DNA from 2 places in the Cyanobium sp. NIVA-CYA 375 genome. Region 2 is predicted to be linked to the other one. Evidence: predicted binding sites of a transcription regulator. Region 2 holds the regulator's gene; the other holds the start of a gene.
The links. Region 2 encodes NtcA, which controls nitrogen genes in cyanobacteria. Its sites were predicted from a motif close to GTANCNNNNGNTAC; they were not measured.
Positions count from the first base shown of each region.

Region 1: AC01FP_RS09025 (ferredoxin--nitrite reductase) is a predicted target of NtcA. The motif match lies at 2,580-2,593, and genes of this name have one in related genera.

Region 1 covers NZ_JBSYHW010000028.1:25,005-32,282, forward strand. The annotation lists gene AC01FP_RS09020 (CbiX/SirB N-terminal domain-containing protein) at 1-850, opposite strand, end outside; gene AC01FP_RS09025 (ferredoxin--nitrite reductase) at 866-2,404, opposite strand; gene AC01FP_RS09030 (anthranilate phosphoribosyltransferase) at 2,632-3,699, shown strand; gene AC01FP_RS09035 (CmpA/NrtA family ABC transporter substrate-binding protein) at 3,854-5,167, shown strand; gene ntrB (nitrate ABC transporter permease) at 5,211-6,044, shown strand; gene AC01FP_RS09045 (ABC transporter ATP-binding/substrate-binding protein) at 6,049-7,278, shown strand, end outside.
Region 2 covers NZ_JBSYHW010000006.1:45,157-52,434, forward strand. The annotation lists gene AC01FP_RS03135 (alpha-mannosidase) at 1-1,128, shown strand, start outside; gene psbN (photosystem II reaction center protein PsbN) at 1,132-1,284, opposite strand; gene psbH (photosystem II reaction center phosphoprotein PsbH) at 1,408-1,608, shown strand; gene AC01FP_RS03150 (TatA/E family twin arginine-targeting protein translocase) at 1,608-1,880, shown strand; gene pth (aminoacyl-tRNA hydrolase) at 1,887-2,525, shown strand; gene AC01FP_RS03160 (DUF3146 family protein) at 2,530-2,787, shown strand; gene AC01FP_RS03165 (RuvC family protein) at 2,793-3,257, opposite strand; gene AC01FP_RS03170 (DUF3084 domain-containing protein) at 3,254-4,471, opposite strand; gene ntcA (global nitrogen regulator NtcA) at 4,506-5,246, opposite strand; gene AC01FP_RS03180 (cob(I)yrinic acid a,c-diamide adenosyltransferase) at 5,489-6,127, shown strand; gene dcd (dCTP deaminase) at 6,127-6,720, shown strand; gene thyX (FAD-dependent thymidylate synthase) at 6,741-7,278, opposite strand, start outside.

The DNA of each region.
Region 1 (7,278 bases), on a different contig from region 2:
GCTCGGTCGCCGCCGGTGGCGCCGCAGCCGAGAGGGCCTGCAGCCGCACGGGCGCGCCACGGCGGCACTCCAGCTCGGCGGCCAGGGCCACCAACTCGGCAGGCAGCTGGCCGCCCACGCGGCCATGCACCACCAGTAGCAGGGGTTGGGCGGGAATGGCCGCGAGGCGGCGACCAAGGCGCTCGGCCACCTGGGGATCGAGCTCGCAATGCCGCAGGGGCACCAGGGCGCGGCGGGCTCCGGGCAGACGGGCCAGCAGGTCCACCGCCGGGGCAGCCAGCTGGGGATCGAGGTCGCCGGCCAGGGCGCTGAGGCCAGCCACCAGCTGATGCCGGGGCCACACCGACAAACCACGGGCTACCCCTTCGAGAGCGGCGCGCCGCAATGGGGTGGCGATTGGGGCCCGCATCCAGCTCAGCAGCACGGGCCAGGCCGGCACCTGGCGCTGGTGACCCAGCAGAGGCAGCAGGGCTAGCGCCACGGCTTGTGGCAGGGCCGAGAGGGGCAGGGCTTGGCCAAGAGCGCCCGGGCCGGGGGCCAATTGCTGCAGCAGCCAGGCGGCACTAGCCCCATCCCGCTGGCGCAGCACCTGGCTAGGCAGGCCGGGATCGGGATCGGGCTGCAGGCGCCACCAACGCAGCAAACGCCGCTGGGAAGGCGGATCAAGCCGCTCCGCCAGCACGGCAAGCAGGTCTGGGTCGGCGCTGAGGCTGCCGTTTTCCAGCGCCAGCAGCCAGGGCTCAGGATCCAGCTCAGGCTGGCGGCGCAGCTGTTGCAGCCAGCCCCAGCGTGCCGGAGAACCGCAGGCCGGCAGCTGGGCCGGCTCGCACTGGGGCAGGGCAGATCTCAAAGCCGCCCTCCGACCTCAGGAAGCCGCCGGCTCGCGGCGCCGGGCTCCAAATTGCTCCAGCAGGAGCTGCTCCAGCACATCGGTAAGGTCACTGAGGGGTACGCCTTTTTCATGCAGCTCGGCCAGCTTGGGCTCGGCGCCCATGGAGCCGCCAAGAAAGATCTTGGACGCCTCCACCATCTGACCATCCTTACGGGCCTTCGCCCCCATCAAACCGATCTGACCCATGTAGGGCTGGCCGCAGGCATTGGGGCAGCCGGTCCAGTGCATGCGCACCGCCTCGGGCAATTCGATGCGCTGCTCCAGCTCTTCGAGCACCTGCTGGGCCACGCCCTTGGTGGGGATCAAAGCGAAGCTGCAGTAAGCGTTGCCGGTGCAGCTCACCGCCTCGGCCTGCAGGGTCGAAGGGTCGGGGCGGAAGCGCTGCAGCAGGGGTTCGGCCAGCAGAGCCTCAAGGCGATCGCCGGGCACATTGATGATCAAGGCGTTCTGGGCCTCGGTGAGACGCAGCTCGCCGCTGCCATAGGTGCGTGCCAAAGCGGCAAGTTCCAGCATCGAAGCCGCGTCCAGCCGGCCCATCGGCACGTGCAGCCCCACCCAGTGGAGCCCCTCCTGCTTCTGGGCCTGCACGCCCAGGCCCGAGCGGGGGGCACGATTTACCAGATGGGAGCCGTCGTGGCGGAGTACGGCTTCGGCAAAGGCTGCAACCAGCTCAGCCCGGTAGACGTCGATCCCGAGCTGGTCGATCAGATACATCAGCCGGCTTTTGTTGCGCTGCTGGCGATTGCCTGCGCGCTCGTAGTGATGCAAGACCGCCAGGGTGAAGTCGGCTAGCTGCTCCGCCCGCAGCCACAGGCCCAGGGGCACCGCCAACTCGTTGCGCTGGGCTGAAAAGAAGCCCCCCACCAGCACCGTGAAACCCAGCTCACCGTTGTGCTCGGCCGGCAGGAAGGCCAGGTCGTTGTGCAGCAGGAAGCTATCTGGTGCGCCCCCCACGGCCACGTTGAACTTGCGCGGCAGGTTGCGGGGACCGGCCGGCCCCAGCAGGGCGGCCTGAATCGCCTCCACCAGGGGGCGGGTGTCGACGATCTCCTCTGGGTCAATGCCCGCCAGCGGGTTGCCGGTGATGTTGCGAGGGTTGTCGTGGCCCGACTGGCGGCTGGTGAGCCCCAAGGTCTCCAGTGCCACCATCAGCGGCGCCATGTCCTCCAGCAGCAGACCACGCAGCTGCAGGTTTTGGCGGGTGGTGATGTCGGCACTGCCGTGCTCGCCACAACGGTCGATCGTCTCGGCCAGCACGTCGAGCTGGTCGGCCGTGATCACGCCGTTGGGCAGCCGCAGCCGCACCATGAAGCGCCCCGGGGTCACCGGCCTGAAGAAGATCCCCAGCCACTTGAGCCGGATCGTGAGCGTGGCTTCGTCGAGCGCTTCCCAGCCTTCACGCCCCATTTCGGCAAGCCGGGGCTCCAGCTCGAGGCCGCAGAGCTCGGCCTTGGCCTGCTCGATCTTGCTAAGGGGCGGCTGGCTGGCCGCAGAAATCGTGGGGCTTGTCATGGGGCGGACTCACGGAACACGGAACAACCTCGGCATGTCCGCCCCGCCGCCACACAGCAGCAAGGTGGATCCGAGCAAGCGCCGATGAGAGCTACGCCGCCGGAAAACAGAAATGGAGCAAAAGCTCCTCAGAGGGAGACAATTGAGATTCTCTGCAGTACGGGTAACTTTCTGTGTCGCAACCGCTACCACCCGCAGCACCGGCGGCAGCGGCAGGGCTCAGACGCCTGCAGCGCCTCAACGCCCTCGGCCCCGAGCGGGCCCGCTTTCGCGAACTTATTGCCAAGGTGGGCAGCGGTGAGCACACCAGCACGGGCCTCAGCCGCGATGAGGCCCGTGACGCCATGGACCTGATGCTTCAGGGTCAGGCAAGCGATGCGCAGCTAGGAGCCTTCCTGATTGCCCACCGGATTCGCCGGCCGCTGCCGATCGAATTGACCGGCATGCTCGACAGCTACCGCAGCCACGGCCCGAAGCTAGAAACCCCTGGCCGCCAGGCCATTTGCTTCTGTGTGCCCTACGACGGCCGCAGCCGCACCGCCCCCCTGCTGCCCCTGCTCGCCCTGGTGCTGGCCAGCGCCGAGATCCCGGTGGTGCTGCACGGCGGCGACCCGATGCCGATTAAGTACGGCGTCACCCTGGCAGAGCTGTTCGCCGCCCTCGGCATTGAGTGGCGTGGGCTCAGCCTCGCCGCTCTGCAGCAACGGTTGAGCACCCACCACCTGGCCCTCACCCACCAGCCCGACCACTTCCCCGCTGCGGAAAGGTTGCTGCCGGTGCGCGATGAAATTGGCAAGCGCCCCCCCGTGGCCAGCCTGGAACTGCTCTGGACCCCCCACTGCGGCAACCACCTACTGGTGAGTGGCTTCGTCCATCCCCCCACCGAAAAACGGGCCTGGGAGGCCCTGGCCACCGCCGGTGAAACCGAGGTGCTCACGGTGAAGGGCCTGGAGGGGTCAACCGACCTGCCTACAAGCCGGGCTGGCATCACCGCCCGGGTCCGCGACGGCTCGCTGGAGCGGCTGCTCGTACACCCCCGGGACCATGGCCTACACGGCGATGAAATCGCCTGGGAAAGTCTGGAAACCTGGCAGCAGCAGGCGCTAGCAGCCTTGGGTGGTGAAGGCCCCCTGGCTACGCCGCTGCTCTGGAATCTGGGGGCCTACCTCTGGCTGACCGATCGCTTCGAAAGCCTTGCTGACGCCCTGGAGCAAGCGCGGGCTCTGCTGGCCTCTCAATGCGGCGAGCGCCTGCGGCGAACCCTTGCCGATCCCGGCGAAAGCGGCAATCGGTAGCAATTGCAACTCTCAACTGGGACTCTGCCGTGGTGATGTAACTGGGTCGGTCAGCTTGTGCGCCGGCATTGTTTTCTTGACCGGTTCGGTGCGCTTCTTTGTGGAGCCCGTCCGGAGTGCAGTTGCCGCCACTCCGGCCTATCCCAATCAAGCGATGTCCAATCTCTCGCGCCGCAAGTTTTTGATCACCGCCGCCGGTTCGGCAGCCGGAGCAATCTGGCTGGCTGCCTGTGGCAGTCCCGCCAAAAAATCTGCAAATCAAACAACAAGTCCGGCCGGCGGTGCGGAGGCACCTGAGCTGAAGGCTGCCACCTTGGGCTTCATCGCCCTCACCGACGCCGCGCCCCTGATCATCGCTCTGGAGAAAGGTTTCTTCACCAAGCACGGCATGCCCGAGGTGAAGGTGGTGAAGCAGACCTCATGGGCTGCCACCCGCGACAACCTGGAGCTGGGCAGCGGCGGCGGCGGCATTGATGGCGCCCACATCCTTTCGCCAATGCCGCTGCTGCTAACTGCCGGCACGATCACCAAGACCAAGCAGCCTCTGCCGATGTACACCTTGGCGCGACTCAACCTGCAGGGCCAGGGGCTGTCGGTGTCTAAGGACTATCTGGACAACAAGCTCAGCATCGACAACAAAGCGGGCTTGGCAAAAGCAACGCAACAGGCCAGCAGTAAGGGCAAGAAGTTCAAAGCGGCCGTTACCTTCCCCGGCGGCACCCACGACCTATGGATGCGTTACTGGCTCTCCGCCAATGGCATCGATCCAAATAAGGATGCCGACCTAGTAGTGGTGCCACCCCCCCAGATGGTGGCAAACATGCAGACCGGCACCATGGACACCTTCTGCGTTGGTGAGCCCTGGAATCAGCGCTTAGTTAATAAGAAGCTTGGCTACACAGCCGCCGTCACCGGCGAACTCTGGAAAAACCACCCCGAGAAGGCCTTCTCGATGCGAGCCGACTGGATCGACCAAAACCCCAAGGCCGCCAAAGCCCTGTTAATGGCTGTTCAGGAAGCTCAGATCTGGTGTGAAGATCCGGCAAACCTTGATGAACTCTGCGAAATCACTGCCAAGGACAAATACTTCAAAGCCAGCGTGGCCGATATCAAACCCCGCTTGGCCGGCGACATCGACTACGGCGACGGCCGCGTAGTTAAAAACAGCCCCCTGAGAATGCGCTTCTGGAGCGAAAACGCCTCCTTCCCATTCAAGAGCCATGACAAGTGGTTCGTTACCGAAGATATACGCTGGGGCTATCTACCCTCCAGCACCGATATTGACGCTTTGGTGAACAAGGTGAATCGGGCTGATCTCTGGAAGGAAGCTGCCACCGCTATCGGCCAAGAAAAGGCCATTCCCGGCAGCGATTCGCGCGGCAAGGAAACCTTCTTCGACGGTGTGGTGTTCGACCCCGAAGATCCCAAGGCCTACCTAAACGCCCTGGCAATCAAGGCGATGAAGTGAGCCTCAACGCCCAGCAACTTCTCCGTTACTACGCCCACCATCCGTGACCCCAACCACCTCCCCGGGCCGGCGCACCCGCCGGCGTCGGCTGCTACCGGCATTGCCCCAGATCCTGCCCTACCTGATTTGCATAGGTTCCTTTCTACTGGTTTGGCAGTTGCTTTCGGGCGTCCTCGGTGCTGCGCGGCTCCCCGGCCCGATCAACGTGTTGATCGATACCTGGGATCCGTACATCAGCCAGCCGTTTTTCGATGAAGGCGGCACCAGCAAGGGCCTGGGCTGGCAGATCCTTATCTCGCTGCAACGGGTGGCGGTGGGCTACGGCCTAGCGGCGGTAGTAGGAGTCGCGGTAGGCGGCCTGCTCGGCCTAAATCGCTTCGCCGGCAAAGGATTTGATCCAGTGGTGCAGGTGCTGCGCACTGTGCCGCCGCTGGCCTGGTTTCCGATTTCGCTGATGGTGTTTCAAGATGCTAATACCTCGGCGGTATTTGTGATTTTCATTACGGCGATCTGGCCGATCATTATCAATACGGCTGTGGGCATCCAGGAGATTCCCCAGGATTACACCAATGTAGCCCGAGTGCTGCGCCTCAGCAAACGCGCTTATATAACCAGCATCGTAATACCAGCCACGGTGCCCTATGTGTTCACCGGCCTGCGCATCGCCGTGGGCCTGGCCTGGCTAGCAATCGTGGCCGCAGAGATGTTGAAGGCCGACGGCGGCATCGGCTACTTCATCTGGGACGCATACAACGCCGGCGGCGACGCCAGCTCAAGCCAAATAATCCTGGCCATTATCTATGTGGGCATCGTCGGGCTGCTGCTCGATCGACTGGTTGCCTTCGTCGGCCGCAAGGCGAGCCAGGGGGGGAACTGAAGCCATGCCCTCCATGTTCACCGTCGACCATGTCACCCAGGTCTTCCCCCTGCAAGGAGGCGGCGACTACGTGGCTCTGCGCGATATCTTCCTCGATATAGCAGAGGGCGAGTTTCTCTCGCTGGTTGGTCATTCAGGCTGCGGCAAGAGCACCTTGCTCAACCTTCTGGCCGGCCTCAGCCAGGCCAGCGAAGGCGGGATCCTGATGAACGGCCGCCAAATCACGGCTCCAGGCCCAGAGCGAATGGTTGTGTTCCAGAACTATTCCCTGCTGCCCTGGAAAACGGTGCGGCAGAACATCGCCCTCGCCGTAGACAACGTGTTTGCCACCAAAGCAATAGCTGAGCGCTCGGCAATTGTGGAGCACAATATCCAATTGGTTAACCTGAAGGCAGCAGCAGATAAATATCCCCACGAGCTCTCCGGAGGCATGAAGCAGCGGGTGGCGATCGCCCGGGCGCTGGCGATCCGACCGAAGCTACTGCTGCTCGATGAGCCCTTCGGAGCCCTCGATGCGCTCACCCGCGGCAACCTGCAGCAACAACTGCTGCGCATCTGCGCTGAGGCCGGCGTAACGGCCGTGATGGTGACCCACGACGTGGATGAAGCCCTGCTGCTCTCTGACCGGGTGGTGTTGATGACCAACGGCCCGGAAGCCCACATTGGCCAGATCCTCGAAGTGCCCCTGCCCCGACCCCGCAGCCAGCTGACTGCGGTGAAGCACCCGAGCTACTACGCCTTGCGGGCCGAGATGGTGGGCTTCCTCAACGATCAGCGGCGAGCTCGGCAGCAGCGGCTCAAGCCGGCGGCTGCCATCGCCGCCAACGGTCTGGAGAAGGTGAACCTGTCGATCGGCTTCATTCCACTGAGCGACTGCGCCCCACTGGTGGTGGCCCAGGAGAAAGGCTTCTTCAAGCGCCATGGCCTTGAACAGGTGGAGCTGCGCCGGGAGGCCAACTGGAAAAGCCTCGAAACCCACGTGCGTCAGGGGGTGCTCGATGCCGCCCAAATGGTGGCAGGGCTGCCCTACGCCATGGCTTTGGGGCTGCGGGGGCAGGCTCCCCTGCCGATGGTCACCGCCCTAACCCTCTCGCGCAACGGCAATGCCATCACCCTGCATCGCAGCTTCCAGGAGGCTGGCGTGCACGACGTGGCCGGGCTGCAGCGCTGGATAGCGGCCCATCCCCAGCAGCGTCCCGTCTTCGCGATGGTGCACCCGGCCTCGATGCACAAC
Region 2 (7,278 bases):
CAGTGGCTGCAGCTGCCGCCCTTGGCGGGCGTGGCTGCCCTGCCCCTGGAGCGATCGGCCGAAGCGGCGGCCTCTCAGGCAGCTCAGGTTGAGGCGCCGGTGTGGCGAGAGGGCTGGCGCTGCGGCAACGGTTTGGTGAGTTTTGAGCTGGGGCCGCGGGGCATTGAGCAGCTTTGGGATGGTCAGGGCCAGCCGCAGCTGGCGGCGCCGCTGGCCTGGCGGCGTTTTGCCGATCGCGGTGAGTTTTGGGATGCCTGGGACATCGCCACGGGCTACCGGGACCATCCGCTGGCCTGGCAGTGGCAGGGCGAGCCGAGCTGGCTGGAGCAGGGCGAGCTGTGTACCAGTTTTGTGTGGAGGGGCCAGTGCGGTGCCAGTGCGGTGCGGCTGGAGGGGCGCTTACTAGCCAATACCCCCTGGCTCGAGCTTGTGCTCAGCGTTGACTGGCGCCAGCGCCATGAGCTGCTGCGCCTGGAGATCCCCCTGGCCCAGCAGGCCCAGCGCTGGGCAGCGGATACCTCCGGTGGCGTGCTGGAACGGCCAGCCCAGCCCCTCACTGCCCGCGAGCAGGCCCGCTGGGAGCTGCCAGCGATCAGCTGGATCGCTTCTGTGGCTGCCGGCGGCGGCTTGGCGGTGCTGCTCGATGGCCCCCAGGGGGTGTCGGCTAGTGCGGAGCTGTTGGGTGTGTCGCTGCTGCGGGCGCCTACCTGGCCCGATCCTGGCGCCGATAACGGCCTGCAGCGCTTGCGGCTGGCCCTGGCGCCCTGCCCAGCAGGCTGGTGCCGGGCCCAGGTGCCCAAGCAGGCGGTGGCCTTCAGGGAACCGCTATGGCTGCGGCCGGCGGCGGCCCAGGGCCGGCCTAAACGACATCAGGCCCTGCCTCCCCTGGGCGAGGGGCTGTTGCTGCTGGGCTGCCGGCCGCTAGGGGACTCGGGGGACGTGGTGCTCACCGTGCAGAACTGTTCCCCATGCCGCCATCTTGTGGAACTGGGAGAGAACTGGCAGCTGCTGGAGCGGCTTGATGGCCTGGATAAGCCGCTGATTTCTGAGCCTGAACAAGCTGGGGACCCCTGGTTGCTGACGCCGTGGAGCCTGGGTTTCTGGCGGGTGCGCCCTTGTGGTTATTAGGGCTCAGTCGTCGTGGTCGTCGAAGGGGTCGGTGAGGCCCTTAGAGGGCGGCCCGAAGGCTTGATACACCCCAAAACCGGTGAGTGAAAGCAGCACCGCCAGCACGGCGAGGGCCACGGAAAGGGCCGGGGAGCTGGTGGTGGCGGTGGGGTCCATGGAGGTGGAAGGGGGGATGCAGGTGACGGGTTGCGTCACAACTCTCGACGGCCCGCCGCGGCGCGGTACGTGAGGCCCTTACAGTACTTAAAGCGAATCCATGCCCGAGAGGCTGCAGCAGACATGGCCCAACGCACCCGCCTCGGAGACATCCTGCGGCCACTCAATTCTGAGTACGGCAAGGTGGTTCCCGGATGGGGCACCACGCCCGTAATGGGCATTTTTATGGTGCTCTTCTTGGTGTTTCTGCTGATCATCCTTCAGCTGTACAACAAGTCCCTGCTGCTCGAGGGCATCACGGTCAACTGGAATGGCCTCGGCTGATGAACGTGTTTGGCATTGGCCTGCCTGAGCTGGCGGTAATTGCCGCCATCGGCTTGCTGGTGTTCGGTCCCAAGCGATTGCCGGAGCTGGGGAAAACCCTGGGGCGCACCCTTAAGGGTTTTCAATCAGCCTCTTCTGAGTTCGAAAAGGAGCTTCGGACAGCAATTAATACTGCCGAACCGGTTTCTGTAACAGAGCTTGTCTCAGCTGATGCCTCCGTGGCTGGTACCTCAGAGGTGATTGAGCAGTCTCCCAATGGTCCGGCTGCCTGAGTTGCCGTGACGCAGGCCAGCCCGGCGTCCCAGCCGTCGTTGCAGTTGGTGGTGGGCCTGGGTAACCCGGGAGCCAAGTACGCCGGTACTCGCCACAACGTGGGCTTTATGGCCCTAGAGCGTCTAGCAGATTGCGCCGGTGGTGCATCTTTTCGGCAGCAGCCAAAGCTTCAGGGCTTGGTGGCTGAAGTGGGCTCGGGGCCTGCCCGGCTGAGGCTGTTGATGCCCCAGACCTATATGAATGAAAGCGGCCGCTCGATCCGCGCTGCTCTCGACTGGTTTGGTTTTGAGCCCGCCCAGTTGCTGGTGGTGGTTGACGACATGGATCTGCCCCTAGGCAAGTTGCGACTGCGGGCCACAGGCAGTGCCGGTGGTCACAACGGCCTGCGTAGCACCATCAGCCACCTAGGTACCCAGGACTTTCCGAGGCTTCGTATTGGCATCGGTGCCCCCGCTCAGGATCCTGGCGAACGCCGTGCCCGCACACTCGGGCACGTGCTCGGACGCTTCACGCCAGTTGAGCAGCCCTTGCTGGAAGAGGTGCTCAGCGAGGTTGAGGCTGGCATTGGCCTGATCCAGCGCCTCGGCCTAGAGCGGGCCGGCAATCGACTCAACAGTTTTGAGCCCCAGTACACGGCTGCCTGAGCTGATGGCCCGCCTCCCCTCCACTACTGCCCAGTTGCGGGTGCTGCACCAGAGCTTCAGCCAGCGGGTGCTGGAGGGGGAGGTGAGTGCCGGTGGCTACAAATGGAGTTTCCGCTGGGCTTTTGACCGCGGCGAACTCAGCGTTGAGCCCTCCTTGGGCCGGGCCCTGATCCAGGACGCTCTGCTGCGTTATCTGCTCAAGGTGGACTACCAGCTTGAACCTGGCGGGGATTACGTCTTCACGGTTCGGGCCTGCTTCTAGCCGATTTAAATCCCAGTGGCAAGCTGCGGCCACTGCCGCAGCACCTCCTGGTTGTTGCGGCGCAATTGCAACCCGTAGTGGCGCTCTATCAGCAGCTGGGCCACCACATCGTCGATATCGCGGGGGGGCAATCGCAAGCCCGCCGGCAGCAGCAGCCTCCAGCCCCTAGGGGGCCATAGCTGCCAGTAGCGCTCGCGGGCTGCCAGGGTGCTGCCGCTCTCATCCACTACAACCAGTGACAGCCGCTGCTTGTCAAGCCGGCTGCGCCAGTCTTGGCTGCCGGTACCGTTGCCGAGCACAATCCGGCCAAGACCCTCTTGCCGCCAGGCTTGGAGTTGGGCTAGGCAGGCTTGCGGCGCCAGGATGGCGGCCTGCAGGATTTGGCTACCGGCTAGATCGGCCAGCACCAGGCCGCATTTGCTGCGTCCGGGATCGAGGCCTGCCACCAGGCCCGCCGCAGCGCGCGTCATGGGCGGCGAGGGCCCGGCCCCGATGGGGGGGGGGCTGGGGCTGCCAACCAGCGCAATTCCACCGCAATTGGGTCGGCGGTGCTGGCGCTGTTGATGGCGAGGGCTTCTAGTTGGGCAACCTGGCCCGGCTGGCGCTCGCTCAGCTCCCGGGCCAGCTGTTTGAAGCTGGCCGCATCGAACTGCAGCCCTTCCACCAACGTGCCCTGGCGCTGGGCTCGGGCATAGGCAGCGGCCAGCAGCAGGTTGAGTCGCCGCGAAACCGGCTCCAGGGCTGTGAGGTCGCCCTCGATCGTGGTGCTCGCCAGCACTTCACCTGCCTTAACTACTGGGCGGTTGGGGCGTAGGTCTGGGAAGGCGAGTACCTGGCGCTCGCCCCTCAGCACGTTGGCTGCCGAGAGAATGCTCACGACCCAGCTACCGGGTTTGGCGAGCAGGCTCTCCAGCTTGCTGATGTCGTTCTTGGGCACCAGCAGGATCTGGCGATCGGGCGGCTGGCCGGGCAGCACCCGCCTGAAGGCGTTGAGATTGGCCTGCTGCAGCAAGGCGTTGATCACCTCCTTGGCCTGATCAGGGCGCTCAAGTGTCACCTTGGCGCTAGCCAGGGTCTGACCGCTACTGAGCACCACGTCGCCGCGGCGCAGGGCAATCAGGTTGCCCTCCAGGTCCTTAAGTTCTTGGGCACCGGCGCTGATCCGGCGGCGCACCTGGGCCAGTTCCGCTTCGGTGCGGCGGATTTCCGCATCCCGCCCCTTCACCTCCTGGCTGAGACGGCTGCGCTCAACCTCCAGCCGGTTGCGCTGGGCTAAAAGTGGCGCCAGTTCCTGGCGCAATTTGCTGGCGCGGGCTTGGGCCTGTTCAAAGCGCGTCTGGGCCTCCCGTTTGCCCTGTTCGGCTCGCGCCACTTCTTGGCGGCTGCTGGCCAGTTGACTGTTGCTGCGGCTCAGTTGGCTGCGGCTGGTTTGCAGCCGTTGCTCCAGTCGATCGAGTTCAAACAGGCCCGTGCGCAGCCGCTCGCTCACCAGCAGCATCAGGCCGAGGGAGATGGCACTGATCAGGCTGCCGGTGAGCACCGTGATCAACACGGCGGTGCGGCGGGGCCGCATCCCCAACAAGCTCAAGCGCGCCTTGCCCACCAGGCTGCCGAGTCGGTCGCCCAGGGTGGAGAGCACTCCCCCCAGGGCGAGCAGAGCGAGGATCAGCAGCCAGCCCGTCACATACGTCCGCGAAGGGCCCCAGTATCCCTGGCGTTCAGCTGAAGCGCTTGGCTAGGGCGATTGGATCAAACACAGTGATCTTTTTGCGGTCGATCTGAACCAGGCCGTCGTTGCGCAGGTCGCCCAGCAGGCGGGTGATTGTGACGCGGGTGGAGCCAATCGCTTCGGCAATCGCCTGATGGGAGAGGCGCAGATCAATCGTGATCCCTTCCGAGCTGGGAACGCCGAAATCGCGGCACAGCACCAACAGGAAGCTCACCAGCCGCGAGCTCATGTCTCTATGGGTGAGGGTTTCGATCATCGTTTCGGTCTGCAGGATCCGCGAAGACAGTCCCTGCAGCAGCAGTAAGCCCACGCTGGCGTCCTGCTCTATCGCTCGGCGCACCGAGGTGGCTGGTGCGGTCACCATCTCGACCCTGGTAAAGGCCACGGCGTGATAAAAACGGTCGGAGCGCTGGCCGGTAAGCAGCGACAGCACACCAAACAGGCTGTTCTCACGCAACAGGGCCACGGTGATCTCCTCGCCGGATTCGTATACCCGCGAAAGCCGGACCGCTCCGCGCCGCAGCAGGTAAACCCGCTCGGCTGGATCGCCGGGAAAAAAAATCGTCTTGCCCCGTTCGATCGTCTCGACGCTGCTGCCGGCCAGGCCCCGGATCACTTCCAGCAGGGTGGGGTTGCCCTGGCCGGCGCTGCCCATGCCTGCCACCACGCCAGGGGCACCCGTCGATGGGGTGTTGGCGGTACGGCTAAATCCGTGGGTAGCGCCAACCATCAAGGTATGGGCAAGTGTCGGGACCCTAAGGATCACCCGGGGGGTGGCTTGTAGCAATACACACGGTTTGAGATGACACCGCCGGCGCCCCCTGCGCACCAGTACGTATGTTTCCGCTAGGGATGGTGTCGTTTGCTTGTGGAGCGGCCCTATCCCGCTACATTCAGCTCCGCGGGGCCATGGGCTGCTCGCGGCGCTCCAGGTCTGTTTCTCGATTTTCCAGGTTTTTATTCAGGTTGTTCATGACCGCGAGCTTGCCCGTCTCAGGCCTCACCTCCTCCTCTGGAGCTGGTTTTCCGGCGGTCCAGCACCAACCTCAGCGCTCTGGCCATCGCCCTTTGGCTTTGGCGGCTGCCGCGTCCACGCCTTCAGCTGCGCCGGCATTGCGGCTGGTGGCCCAGTCGGAGGGCTTACTCCAAATCCATACGGCGCCTTTCCGCGGCAGTTTCGGTGCCGTGCTCAGCCAGGCCCTGCGTAGTGCCGGCTTGGGCAGCCGGGTGCTGGTTACTCAGTTTCTTAAGGGCGGCGTAGATCAGGGCCTCGGCAGCAGCGTCTGGCTGTGTGGGCGATTGCAATGGCTGCGCCCCCGCGTGCCTGCCTGTCTGTCGGAACCGGCTGCCCACCAGGAGCTCGAGTTGTTGGATGCGGTGCGCCAGGTGTGGGCCTTCAGCCGCGAGCAGCTACTTAGTGGTGCGGTGGATCTGATGGTGCTCGACGAGCTGGGCTTGGCTGTGGAGCTGGGCTACCTCGATCAGGCTGAAGTGCTGGCAACCTTGCAGCGCCGACCAGCCCATTTAGATGTCATTTTGACAGGGCCAGCCATGACTCCTGAGTTGATGGCCATGGCTGATCAGGTCACCCAGTTGCGCCGAGGTCTCTGATGCTGAAGAACGACCGCTGGATCAACGAGCAGGCTGGGGCAGGCATGTTGCAGCCGTTTCAGTCGAGCCTGGTGCGCCACCTCGATCCCGAGACGACGGGCTCGCCGGTGCTCAGCTACGGCTGCTCTTCCTATGGCTACGACTTGCGGTTGTCGGCCAAGGAATTTTTGATCTTTCGGCATGTGCCTGGCACCGTGATGAACCCCAAGCGGTTCAATCCGGCGAACCTTGAACCCGCTCCCCTGCACGGTGACGAGGATGGCGCTTATTTCATCCTTCCAGCCCATTCCTACGGTTTGGGAGTAGCACTGGAGAAGATGAAGGTGCCATCAAATATCACGGTGATCTGCCTGGGTAAGAGCACCTACGCCCGGCTAGGCATCATTGTTAATACGACGCCAGCGGAAGCCGGCTGGGAAGGTCACCTAACCCTGGAGTTCAGTAATTCTTCGGGTGCTGACTGCCGCATTTACGCAAATGAGGGAATTTGTCAGCTGCTCTTTTTTGAGGGAGATCCCTGCGAGACCACCTATCAAGATCGGGCTGGTAAGTACCAGTATCAACCCGAACGTGTCACTTTGGCGCGAATCTAGGTCCCATCAAATGGCTCGCGCTATGGGGCGAGCCTGGCTTTATGTAAGCGGCTCTTCTCGTACCAGTCAGCAAACTGGGGTGTCCAAGCCTGCAGGTGGGGCCACATCAATTCACAAAGTTCACGAATTTCCTGCTGGGCGTCGAGCTTGGCCCGCAGGTCAAGGAAGTGCAGAAAGGCTCGCAGGGTGAAGCTCACCACGAAGTGCTGGCGGTAGTCGAAGGGCAGGATGCCGCGAGCATGCTCCTCGGCGAAACCAGCCGCCAAGAGATCACGGTAGCGAGCAGCAGCAACACCGCAAAGCTCTAAATCTATGCAGCGCTGTTCTTCAGTGTAGGTATATTTTTTGCCTTGACGGTCGCTATAGCTACCTACCGGCCGTAGATAGAACATCTCCTCCAGCTCCAGTTCACCATTTGCGGCCTTGCAAATACGATCGCCCGTGTAGCGCATGGACTGCACATCGAAGCTCACCCCCACCCGGTGAGTGCGCGCCTGCTGCATCACCGAGTGGGGAAACCAGCCAACATTGAGCACGATCTGGGCGTGTTCCAAGGGT